DNA from 2 places in the Paenibacillus sp. J22P51 genome. Region 2 is predicted to be linked to the other one. Evidence: riboswitches for the same ligand, from Rfam matches in the RefSeq annotation. Region 2 holds a riboswitch; the other holds the start of a gene.
What was found. A riboswitch is a leader RNA that binds a small molecule or an ion and turns the genes downstream of it on or off. The one in region 2 is predicted to bind cyclic di-AMP.

Region 1: another riboswitch for cyclic di-AMP. It lies ahead of AC58QC_RS10980 (C40 family peptidase); the one in region 2 lies ahead of AC58QC_RS28730 (hypothetical protein).

Annotation. Positions count from the first base shown of each region.
Region 1 is NZ_JCAUAZ010000004.1:3,521-9,623, reverse strand. It holds gene AC58QC_RS10995 (ABC transporter ATP-binding protein) at 1-1,562, opposite strand, end outside; gene yyaC (spore protease YyaC) at 1,630-2,163, opposite strand; gene AC58QC_RS10985 (hypothetical protein) at 2,342-3,001, opposite strand; gene AC58QC_RS10980 (C40 family peptidase) at 3,187-4,074, opposite strand; cyclic di-AMP (ydaO/yuaA leader) riboswitch at 4,077-4,239, opposite strand; gene AC58QC_RS10975 (GNAT family N-acetyltransferase) at 4,365-4,871, opposite strand; tRNA gene AC58QC_RS10970 (tRNA-Gly) at 5,189-5,259, opposite strand; tRNA gene AC58QC_RS10965 (tRNA-Pro) at 5,277-5,353, opposite strand; tRNA gene AC58QC_RS10960 (tRNA-Arg) at 5,374-5,450, opposite strand; tRNA gene AC58QC_RS10955 (tRNA-Gly) at 5,457-5,531, opposite strand; gene AC58QC_RS10950 (AIM24 family protein) at 5,634-6,103, opposite strand, start outside.
Region 2 is NZ_JCAUAZ010000024.1:13,990-20,092, reverse strand. It holds gene pstC (phosphate ABC transporter permease subunit PstC) at 1-513, shown strand, start outside; gene pstA (phosphate ABC transporter permease PstA) at 510-1,367, shown strand; gene pstB (phosphate ABC transporter ATP-binding protein PstB) at 1,371-2,138, shown strand; gene phoU (phosphate signaling complex protein PhoU) at 2,165-2,824, shown strand; cyclic di-AMP (ydaO/yuaA leader) riboswitch at 3,173-3,309, shown strand; gene AC58QC_RS28730 (hypothetical protein) at 3,395-3,775, shown strand; gene AC58QC_RS28725 (transposase) at 4,076-4,441, shown strand; gene AC58QC_RS28720 (hypothetical protein) at 4,589-5,647, shown strand; gene AC58QC_RS28715 (hypothetical protein) at 5,842-6,103, shown strand, end outside.

The DNA of each region.
Region 1 (6,103 bases), on a different contig from region 2:
GCGATCTGTGCACGCAGTGACGCTAACCCCACGTCGCGGACGTTCACGCCGTCGACCTCAACAACGCCGGCCGTCGGGTCGTACAGCCGCGCAATCATCCCGATCAGCGTCGACTTCCCTGCGCCGCTAGGTCCAACGAGCGCGACCATTTCACCAGGCTGCGCCTCGAAGGTGACGTCGCGCAGCGCATACTGCACCTCTCTGCCATTCCGCCCTGCTTCACCTAGATCCACCAGCTTCTCCTTTGTTTCGCCGATCTCCACCGCTCTGCCCTTCTGCTCTGCTCCGCCTGGCTCCACCGGTCTGCCCATCTGCCCTGCTTCACCTAGTTCCACCAGCTTCTCCCTTGCACCGCCTAGGTCCCCTAACTTCCCTTCACGCCCAGCTTTGCTTCGATCCTCCGGTTTCCCTTTCGTCCTTCCTTGGCCTTGATCCACTGCCTTGCCTTTCTGCCCCGATCCCCCTACTTCCCCTGACTTATAAGCAAAAGACACCTGCTTATAGCTCACACGCCCCGCCACCTGCCCTAGCTGGCGCGCGCCCTCAGCATCCATGACATCAGGCACCATGTCCTGATACTCAAAAATCCGCTGGAATACCCCCAGCGCCGTCGCAACCTCTACTTGTAGGTTCAATAGTGTCCCTACAGGCATATACAACCGCCCCAAATACGCCGTGAACGCAACGATAGAGCCTAAAGTCATATCCCCATTAATAACGGAGTAGCCGCCATAAATATAAATAATCGCCGTGCCTAACGGCCCTAGCGTGCTCGTTGCCATCCCGAACCAACGGCCAACTAGATTGAGCCGCAGCTCGAGATCCATCACCTTTTGATTCATCTTCGTGAATTCCTGCTCTTGCTGCTTCTCTCTCCCAAAAATCCGCGTTAACAACGCACCCGAAATACCGAAGTTCTCATTCAGCTGCGAGGTGATGTCTGAGCGCACTTTTTGCGTTTCGAGCCGCAGTGCCTTCCGCAGCTTCGACACCTTTTTCACAGGCAGTACGAAAAGCGGAAGGATGAGCACCGAAATGATCGCCAGCTTCCAATCAAGCGCAAACAAAATGCCAATCGTCGTGAAGACAATCACGATCTGCGTGATCGAGGATACAACGATGGAGGTCACTACACTCTGCACGGATTGCACATCACCTGTGATCCGCTGAACAATTTCCCCAGAGCGCGCGTCCGTGAAGAAAGACATCGATTGCCGCTGCAAATTGTGAAACAACGACTGTCCTAAATCCCGAATAACCCCTTGAGTTACTTTGGTATTGAGGTGGTTTTGCCACACGCCAAGCACACCGCTCAGCACAGGCAGCAGAATTAACAGCAGCGCCATCACAGACAATAGCTGGACACGCCCCTGTGGAATTGCCGTATCAATAATTTCCTTCATAACTAAGGGAGGGACCAACCCGATCACTGCCGCAAGCAGCGCCAAACCGATAATCACCAAGAGCTGTCCCCAATACCTTTTGAACAAAAACAAAATCCTGCGTATCGATACATCCTTCAACTTCGCCTTCGGGCGATTCCGGTCGGAAAGCCGCCCCATTCCCCCTGGTCCACCTGGTCCTATCACTCACTTATCACTCCGATCTTTCTCCTCTTGCTGCCCTCCGCTACAATGGAATTGCATACGTTATGGCACTTGTCACTTCATCCGCCATTCTGAGCACATGATATAACGAAGTTGTTTGCAGCACATTGTACTGCCTAGGTCCATCCACATTCACGATCGCCGCAATCGTGTAATCACCAATAGGAGGCAGTACCTTTCCCACTGATTTTCCGGGAGCCAATGGCTGGTTCGACAGTTGATACAGGCCCACACTCAATTTTTGCCCCAAACAAGCATCTATCGCAATTACCACGACATTCGGTGGAATTTCCTGCAAACGCAACGCCAAGTTACTGGCATCACAAGGTGCCGCTAGCGTTCCAATGACATGTGGATAACCAAGCTCTGCAAGTTTACTCCCAACAAGCGGACCCAGAGAGTCTCCTGTCGAGCGATCCGTCCCTATACATACAAAAGCCAACCTCCGAGGATCCAGCTTGTTGCTCAAGGCAATCTTTTGCAGAAACTGGCCCAACTGCTTACCATTCACCTTTTTCCAAAACTGCTCCTGCAGCTCCATGGGTTCTTTCTCCATCTTTGCCTCCCTTTCAGGCATGTACACATCTCGCTTCACCTGATGCATGATAATTCTATTCTTTCATATGGAGGTGGCACATGTCCACTTCAGCACCCTCATTTGCGCACACCAAATAAGCGTTACTCAACGGAGCAAAGCCTATTCATGCTGCTTGATTGTTCTGATCAGTCACCAATTAATGTACACGGTTCATCCGTACGACTCGATAATAGAGCTGACCGCTTACCTCTTGTTCCACTTCCAGATAGCCTTCCGTATGGACATAATCACCCAACATATAGGTGGAAGCGTCTGCGGAATCGGCATGTGTCAGAAAGAGAAGCGCCACTTTATCATCCCCTACCACAAATCCAACCTGTTCCTTCACCTGAAACTTCTCAAGAATTTTGCCATGGTGTGATCTCACGATATGATGAAACCGCCAAGCCCCATCCTCATTCACGATAAAATAAAGCACACGATTTCGATGCGCATTGCTAAACTCCCGCGTTACGCCGATCATGCACACCTTCTCACCAATGCGTAAATACTCATCGATGATGTACGATTTCAATCGCAATCGATGTGTATTTTTGCTATGAATATACGATTCCATCTCATCTATGGAGCGCTGATCCTTTGGATCTTGCTTGGTCGCGTAGAATACTTCTCTAATAAACGTATCCGTTTGGAATTGCCTTGCCCCTTTGAAATGGTTATAAGTTTGAAAAAATTGCCCAATCACTTCCCGGATATCTTCCGGTATGGCAGGACCCGTTTCTACGCTATACATGCGATCTGTTCGACCCGACAATTTAATTTTATGAAACCAGCTTTTCCAGACACTGACTTGCATGTCGCACGCGTCACCTACTTTCTTCCAACCATTTCTCCATTATAGGCTATAATTCTCAAAAATTCGATAAAAATCGCAGATATTCGCACAAAAAAAGAGCATCTGCCCGCCAGGCTTTCCATTGTGAAAGCCCTAGCGAACATACGCTCTTAAACAACTTGCTTCTACTTGTGTTAGTCCTTAGCTTAAAGCACGCGTTTTGCCCCTACATATCTGGAGCTCCAATAGGTGCTAGCGAGACTATCGACCTTTACACCACCGGACGTCGTCGCGGAAATGAATTGATTATTTCCCAAATAGATGCCCACATGATTGACGATGTTTGAAGCAAAGAATACGAGATCTCCTTCTTTCAAATCCGTCACTCTTGCACCTGCTTGATCATACATTTGGACAGAGGTACGCGGCAGCTCGATGCCTTTGGCCTCGAACAAGTAGCGAACGAATCCAGAACAATCAAAACCTTTGGGTGTTGTTCCTCCCCATTGATAAGGCGTTCCTTTAAAAGTCGTTGCAGCTTGAATAATTTGAGCTGAAACGGATGGCTGAACGACCTTTAGTGCTGGGGCGGCTGCTGGTGGCGGTGCAATCCATGCTGGCTTATGGGACTTACCGTCCTCTTCAACGATGGCGATTTTATTCGCATCATTCCACGCAATCGGAGATCCAAACGTCTCTGTTATGAAACGCAAAGGAACGAAGGTATTTCCCTTAAGCAGTGTCGGACTGCTCTCTAATTCAACTAACTTACTGTTGACTACCGCTTGCTCTTCGTCCGTTGTTAGTTGAATCGCCTGCTCATTGTTCTTTAGGGTGACGACAACTTCATCACCTTGCTTCGCCCAGTCCACTTGATAACCTAGCTTCTCCGACAGCACACGCAGTGGCACCTGAAGCTTACCCTCTGTGTCAATAAACGGCTGTACTTCAGGGAATTGCACCAGTTCGTCATTCACTTGAACCTTCACCGAAGAGGTGTCTGTCGCAGCTTGAGCTGATGGAGCGTTGAACATGGAGATGGCTGCGCCCAAAAGAACGCATGAGCAAATAACACTTTTTGTAAAAAGTTTCAAAACATTGTCCTCCTTGAAGCCTCCGAGGTTAGTTGACGGGTTCGGGAAGAGGTTTTCCCTAGTGCGCTCCATTAGTCTAAGACTAACTAAGCATCCATTCACCCCAAGTAAAGAAGTCCCCCGTACCGGAGCTTTTGATGCTCCGAGATTCGGCATTTTTTGTCTATGTTAGACTAGCACAGTTCGTTTTCGCCTGACAACCTTTTCGCGGTGGTAAGTGTTTCCTTTTCGGGTTGTGCCACATGAACAAAAGCACCTCCAGAGATTATTATCCTGAGGTGCCCTTACCATTACTGCCTATATACCTCTGCGTAGAGAGTGTTCTTGTAGGGCCCAAACTCTTTTTCCGTCAACGGATGAGGATAACTCATGATTTGGAGAGGTAATGACAGTTGCCCTTCTCTGAGAGGAGGCTGCTCATAGGGAAATAGGTTCAAATGAAAGCCGCACCGCTCATAAAATTCAATTCTCCGCTTGGCATCCGACGTATTTGGCGGCTCGACTTCAAGTACGATAGGCGTTGCAGCGCTGCTCATATATGTCGTCAGCATTCGTTTGCCTATCCCTCCGCCCCGAATCGCGGTATGGACTGCAATATGCTCCACAAATCGGAACGTACCGAAATTCCAACTTGCCACAAAGCCAAGCAGTTGCCCATGAGCCTCCCTCTCGACATCAATTCTGTAATTAGGATGCGAAAGCAGCGCTCGCTGCCCTTCATAGGTCCTTATCTCCGTATCAGGAAAAGCGGATTCCATCAGTTCGAATACATCATTAAATGAATCAACTAACTCCATCGTTGGCATCTCCTTTCAGATTAGGGTATCCAACAAAGCCTTCTGATCATGCAACACCTTACCACTTTGATAAAAAGCATGTGCCGCAGTAGGAAAGCCCGCTGGCAACGCATGACCCATGAATGGGTGAACCTCTATGGGAATACTCCAAATGCTTATTATAACGCTTCCTACGGAAGCAACTGGTGGTATATTTGGACGCTCGTCCTACATAGCCTATTCTCAGAAGTGTGCACGGACGGTCGAACCCTCTATGGGCTCTCTTCACAGCCTAGCATAAATAAAAAAGACCACCCGAAGGTGATCTTTTTTATTTAAGCGGGCGGCGGGAATCGAACCCGCGCGATCAGCTTGGAAGGCTGAAGTTCTACCATTAAACTACGCCCGCATATAAAAATTCTAAAGTGGTCGGGACGACACGATTTGAACATGCGACCCCCTGCTCCCAAAGCAGGTGCTCTACCAAGCTGAGCTACGTCCCGTAGTGAAGATAAAGTGTAAATGGCGCGCCCTGAGAGATTCGAACTCCCGACCTTTTGATTCGTAGTCAAATACTCTATCCAGCTGAGCTAAGGGCGCAAATATTGGAGCGGAAGACGGGGATCGAACCCGCGACCCTCGCCTTGGCAAGGCGATGCTCTACCGCTGAGCCACTTCCGCATACGGTTATTTCTCACTCGCTCAGTAAGAGTTTCTCTGAGGCGACAAGGAATAATATATCAGGTATTCGGGACAAATGCAACTTTTTTTTCAATCTTTTTATTATTTGATGAAAACTCCACCAAAAGGCAGCACTTCCCGAGCTATACGTCGCAGCAAGCTATCCGATTTCATATGCTCGTCCAACTTGGGATCAGGCTTACAAGGCTGCATAAGCACATGTCCATGGCCAGTGATCTCCCAGTGATAGTTCATATGCTGACTAGCCAGTGTATTACCGTATACACAAAGTCGCAGCTTGGCCTGCCGCGGATAAGCAACAAGACAGCTGACATCGATATATAAAGGTTGCTTTGGATCTAAAGCCATCTGATGCAAAGGACCCGCTGTTAATAAGCCTAGCGTACCGGGGCCATGAAATTGCATTTTAACAAGATCTTGCGTGATCAAGGAATTCTTGACGCTCTGCAAATGCGTTGTGAAAGTCACACCTTCCGTATAGAACAAGACATGACGAAACTCAAACAAAAGGTCATCTTCGGCTTCTAAAGGCAGTACAGCCAAGCTATAAG
Region 2 (6,103 bases):
GTGTATGGTCTTATCGGGATGACGGTAATCGTACCCGCGCTCGGCAAACTAACAGGCGGTATTGGCTACGGGATTCTACCAGCAGCCATAATCCTGGCCATCATGATTCTGCCAACGATTCTATCAATTTCTGAAGATGCGATTCGCACGCTACCAAGTCGCTTAGAAGAAGCTTCGCTTGCACTAGGCGCAACACGTTGGCAAACGATGTGGCGTGTACTGCTTCCTGCCGCAAGACCTGGTATTCTTACGGCTATTATTCTTGGGATGGGCCGCGCAATTGGTGAAACCATGGCCGTATTCATGGTCATCGGGAATTCACCGCAAATGCCTAAATCGCTACTTGATTCAACAACGGTTTTAACAACAGCGATCGTGAAGGATATGGGAAATACCAACTACGGATCAGCATGGAATAATGCCTTGTATATGATGGCGCTGCTGCTGCTTGTCATCTCCTTATCTCTCATTCTCATCATTCGTGTCGTAGCTAAGAGGAGTGAACTTAAATGACAAGTAAAACGACGGACCGCATTGCAACAGTCTATTTCTGGGCATCCGGTATTATAATTATTGGGATTTTGGCATGGTTTCTAATACGTATTCTAGGTGATGGTATCCCTCATTTGTCCTGGCATTTTATCTTCGGTAAGCCTGAAGAAATTAAAGCTGGCGGCGGGGTAGGACCACAACTATTTAACTCTTTCTACGTCTTATTTTTATCACTCGTAATCTCGATTCCAATTGGATTATTCTCTGGCATCTACTTAGCGATTTATGCACAAAAGAATTGGTTTACCGACCTCGTTCGAATTTCCGTTGAGGCGCTGTCCTCCGTTCCATCTATAGTTTTTGGATTGTTCGGTTTTCTATTGTTTGCAAATTTGCTTGGGCTTAAATTTTCATTGCTCGGCGGTGCCGCGACAGTTGCCCTGTTGAATTTACCCGTTATGGTTCGGGTTACGGAGGAAGCAATCCGTACCGTGCCGGACTCTTATTGGGAAGCTAGCTTGGCGCTTGGCTCAACGAAATGGCAAGCCATCCGCAAAGTGCTGATTCCAGCAGCGTTGCCAAGTCTAATTACCGGGATTACGTTAATTGCAGGTCGTGCGCTTGGGGAATCTGCGATTCTCATCTACACGGCAGGCTTATCCGTTTCACGCTTTTTCCCAGATTTCAATCCGCTCAAAATGGGAGAGACGCTCTCCGTTCATCTTTGGTATATTGGGGCAGAATCGCTCGTTCCAGATGCCAAGGACATTGCCAAAGGCAGCGCTGCATTACTCCTAATCGTTGTTCTGATCTTCAATCTGCTGGTTTCGATACCAAGTCGAATCTTACAAAAAAGACTTTCTGGGGGGAAATAACACATGTCTATTGCGACGAAGTATAAAATTAAAGCAGAAAAATTGAATTTATTTTACGGTGAAAATCAAGCGCTTCACGACATAGATTTAAATATCGAAAGGGGATCTATTGCGGCATTGATCGGTCCTTCCGGCTGTGGAAAATCCACGTTCCTACGTACGTTAAACCGAATGAACGATCTCATTGATAACGTACGAATAACAGGGAATGTCGCTGTCGATGGTCACAATATTTATGACTCCGACTCTGATGTCGTTACCTTGCGTAAGCGTGTCGGCATGGTGTTCCAGCGTCCTAACCCATTCCCAATGAGCATTTATGACAATATCGCGTATGGACCGCGTATTCATGGTACGAAAAAGAAATCCGTCCTCGATGGAATCGTTGAACGTAGTCTCGTGCAAGCTGCGCTTTGGGATGAAGTGAAAGATCGACTGCATAAGTCGGCAATGGGGTTATCTGGTGGACAGCAGCAGCGTTTATGTATTGCTCGTTTGCTCGCGGTAGAGCCGGATGTTCTGCTCATGGATGAGCCGACATCTGCGCTTGATCCAATCTCAACGTTGAAAGTAGAAGAACTAACTCAAACCTTGAAAGAGAAATATACGATCATTATCGTGACACACAATATGCAGCAAGCAGCAAGAATTTCAGATATGACCTCCTTCTTCCTTAACGGTTATCTAGTTGAAACCGATAAAACCGATAATATATTCACCAATCCGAATGATCAACGAACAGAAGACTACATTACGGGTCGATTCGGCTAACAACAACCAAAAAAGGAGAGATAAACATGGGCGCAAGACCGGGGTTTCATCAATCATTGGCACTACTGCAGCAAGAGCTGCGCAAAATGGGAGAAAGTGTTGAGGAGTTAATTTATAAATCTGTGGAGTCTTTGGCGAAGTTGGATGAAAAGACTGCAAAGCAAGTCATCCAAAAGGATGATCAGATTGATGATTACTTAACAACCATTGATGAATTATGTCTTCGCTTAATTGCCTTGCAGCAACCGATGGCTAGTGATCTTCGGATAATTGGAACGGTGTTGAAAATTGCCACGGACTTAGAACGAATCGCTGACCACGCTGTTGATATCGCTAAAATAACAATTCGGCTTGTAGGTGAAGAGCTTGTAAAGCCGCTTGAAGTCATTCCGCAGATGGCGGAAATTGCAATAGAAATGCTGCATGAAAGTCTACTGTCGTATACGGAACGAGACGTACACCGGGCAGCTGCGCTAGCGGAGAAGGATGACCGTGTAGATAAGCTTTACAGCATTGTTATGCAGGAGCTGATGGGAATGATGGGTACGGATTATCATCGTAATCGTCAGCTAACTCATCTACTATTCGTCGCCCACTTCTTAGAGCGTGTTGCGGATCATACAACGAATATTGGTGAAGGAGTCATCTATATGGTGACGGGAAAACGGAAAGATTTGAACGTTTAAAATATGAGCACACCAATCTCAACCGCCTTTTCAAAAAGCAATTGCTCCAAGAAACCATATTCGAGTTCGTTTAGACAAATAATCACCTCATAATTGGAAAGTAGTAACTTATATTATATTCCACACACGGCTTTTATTGTCCCGTCGTTCCGGAAAAATAGTTTAGGGCTTGCTTCGCGACAGCTCCTCTTTTGTTTATTAAAGTAACGGGGCAATTTTCTTGAACAACTTTCTAGACGGGGACAAATCACCTATAAATGTGCATGACTAATGTCTTAGTAAATTATTAGAAAACATTACTATTGTTTCTTGAAATGTATTCGGCTACATTGATAAAATAAGAAAATGCATCATTCAACGCTTAATTCTTTGGATCAAAGAAGCGGGGGAACCAAGTTTTCTGGGGTGAGTACACATTTTAAGTGTTAGGGTTAACTTTCAACCCGAATCCGTCAGCTAACTTCGTCAGCGTAGAAAGAAAATGATGTGCTTTATATGGGACCTTTTATTTTATCGGGCTCGATTCCCTCGCTTCCTTTTTCCGGTCAAGGAAAGAAGGAGGATTTAGAAATGCTTCTTACGAGTTTAAAGAAACAAGTGCAGAAACTTTTTCTATTGAAAAGGTCGAACGTTTCTATGCAGCGACAAGAGGAGATTTTTCACTTAAAGCGACGACTAGAGGAGTTGGACATTTGTTTTTCGAATTTGGCGTATAGGCCTACAGGTGTCGAAACAGAGACCTTATTGGAAATAAGCAAAATAGTGGCTCAAAACAACGAGTTGTTAAACACAATAAATTCGGAAAGGGAGTTAGTGTTTCAAAAAATACAAGCCAAACGCGTTGGTATTTCACTAAAAATCTTGGAGGAACATTACCAATTTATCGTAACCATGGCTAATATTTTTGGTGGTCCGTATCCTTGCCTCAGAGAGTACATCAGCAGTAGATAACATGATATTCCTATTTAAAGGATATGGCTGTTTCTATACATATTTCGGTCGCTACTTATCCATTTAGCCCGTCAATAACCAACTTTGATCGTATGGTATGAAAATTCTTCATTTCTTTATTCGTCCTAATGTAGAGCAGCAGGAGCCATATTGATGTAGGTTCCTTTTTTTATTGAACCTTCCTGTAGGGCCTAATAAATGGTTTTTTTCAAAAAAGGAGCGCCTCGGTATGATGGGTTTGTCCATGGGTTTGAAACCCAACACCATCAATGAGGCGCTCTTTATAGTTTAAGCTTATTCATTGCGGCTATTCTTTCGGGTGCAGGTGATCTAAGTCTGTATTATCACGGGAGACAACTTCTTAGAAGAGCAGGTATGAACCTAGCCGAGAGTATGTCGGGTAAACGTAAAGGGCAGATCGTACTCTCTAAACGGGGAGATGCAACTCTGCGAAAGTATTTGTATTTAGCAACGTTACGTCTTATTGGTAACAATGTGTTGTTTCGGAAATGGCATGAACATAACGTACAAGTAAGGCACATGAAAAAGTACCGTTCCTTGTTTAAATTAGTTGGTAATCTAGCACGTATTCTGGTTGGTCTGGCTCAACGAGGAGAGTCTTATTCTCCTGACAAAGCACAAAGTAAATCTAGATTACGTAGGTAGGTTCATTCGCAGGATTACAAAGAAAGCACGGAATTCCTCCCCCCTGAAATACCGCCTCCTCCGCGAATGGTATCAAAGAATAGTAGCTGATCAAACAACACGGAGGGTAAAGTAATGAAAAAATGGACAAAGTTGGGGATCGGCCTCTTGTGCGCAACATTGGTTACGTTCGGAGTACGCTCGATTTCGGGTGTTTCGAATGCCGACGAAGCTTCGCAGACTGTGACCGGAATGGTGAAAACGATCGATGCAGCCCAAGGCGTAACGGTTTCGACAGACGAAGGCGCTGAAAAAACAGTGCCGCTATCGAAGATGGTATGGGTATTCCTGGATGACCACAAAGCGCAAATGAGCGATCTCGGTACGGGGTTTAAGGTCGAGCTGATCCTGAATGGAAAGAAGCAGGTCGCTTACATAAAAGCTATCTCGATTACAGTGACGAACAAATCGGACAGCGCCCAGGAACCGACGACCGCTGCTTCGTCAGCACCTGCCGCAGCAGTTGCGTCCGCAACACCTGTAACACCTGCCGCCGGCACAAGCCCAATTACATCATCGTCAGCTCCGGCGCAAACCGTTGCGCCAACGGCATCGGCGGATGCTGCTGCACCTTGGAAAACGCTACATATCAAGATCGAGGGCAACGGCTTTACCATGGAAATGCACGATAAAGGCGATCACAATAACGGCATGTCGATGATCAAAATGAAGCCGAAAGGCCGCGACGGGCTATTCCTCAAAAGCGACGACGCGGAACACTGGATCCGTACGCTGCTCGCCGGCATCGATCTGAAGTCGCCGAACGTACAGCAGCAAATCAGCACAGCGTTCACAAATTGGTTTGAGTTGAACGGCACCACGCTGAACGTCAACATCGAGGTTGAAGCGAAGCCTGCTGCAGCCGCGTCAGCTGCAACATCTGCAAGCACTCCAGAGGCACCTTCGATTACGCCGGAAGCCCCTGTAAGTACTCCGGCCTCACCCTCGACTGCCTCAGTCGCTGCCGCTGCAACTGTGAATGCGCAAATCACAATCAGGCAAAATAACAATAACGACGACGATGAATATGACGACGACGACAACGAGGACAAACAGGAGCATGACAAGCAAAAGAAGGACGACCACAAGAAAGTCGAATTAAAGATCAAAGAGAAAGAGCATCAGGACAACGGCAAGCACAAGGGCAATAGAGGCAAAGACGACTAAAATTTTCAGTAAAGACCGGCGGATACAGTGAATAACTGTGCCCCGGTCTTTTTTTTGCGTCTACCCGCATTATCTGAAAAACACAGACAAGAATGACTGAACGGAGAACAAAAGTTAATATCAATAGGGCTGTCGCTTGTAGCCCTTCACTCCGCTAACGGGCAGTTATCTTCAGTGAATTGGTGTGGTAACATATGGATAAAGTATCTGAAAGGGGTTGCCTAATGAGGTCGGGGGATTCCAAGATAGAATTTAATTTCAAGAAGGCTCTTATAATTTACCCGTTGATGTTTCTAATCTTTTTAGTAATTGTTCATTTTATGATTGGAATTAACAAACCAATATTAATCCTCTTCGTGGTGTTCTTTATTATTAGCATGCTTTACCTGAAGGGGTATTACTGGAAACTACATGGTGGACTGCTAACGAAATATATTTTTTTCTGCAAGAGCAGTG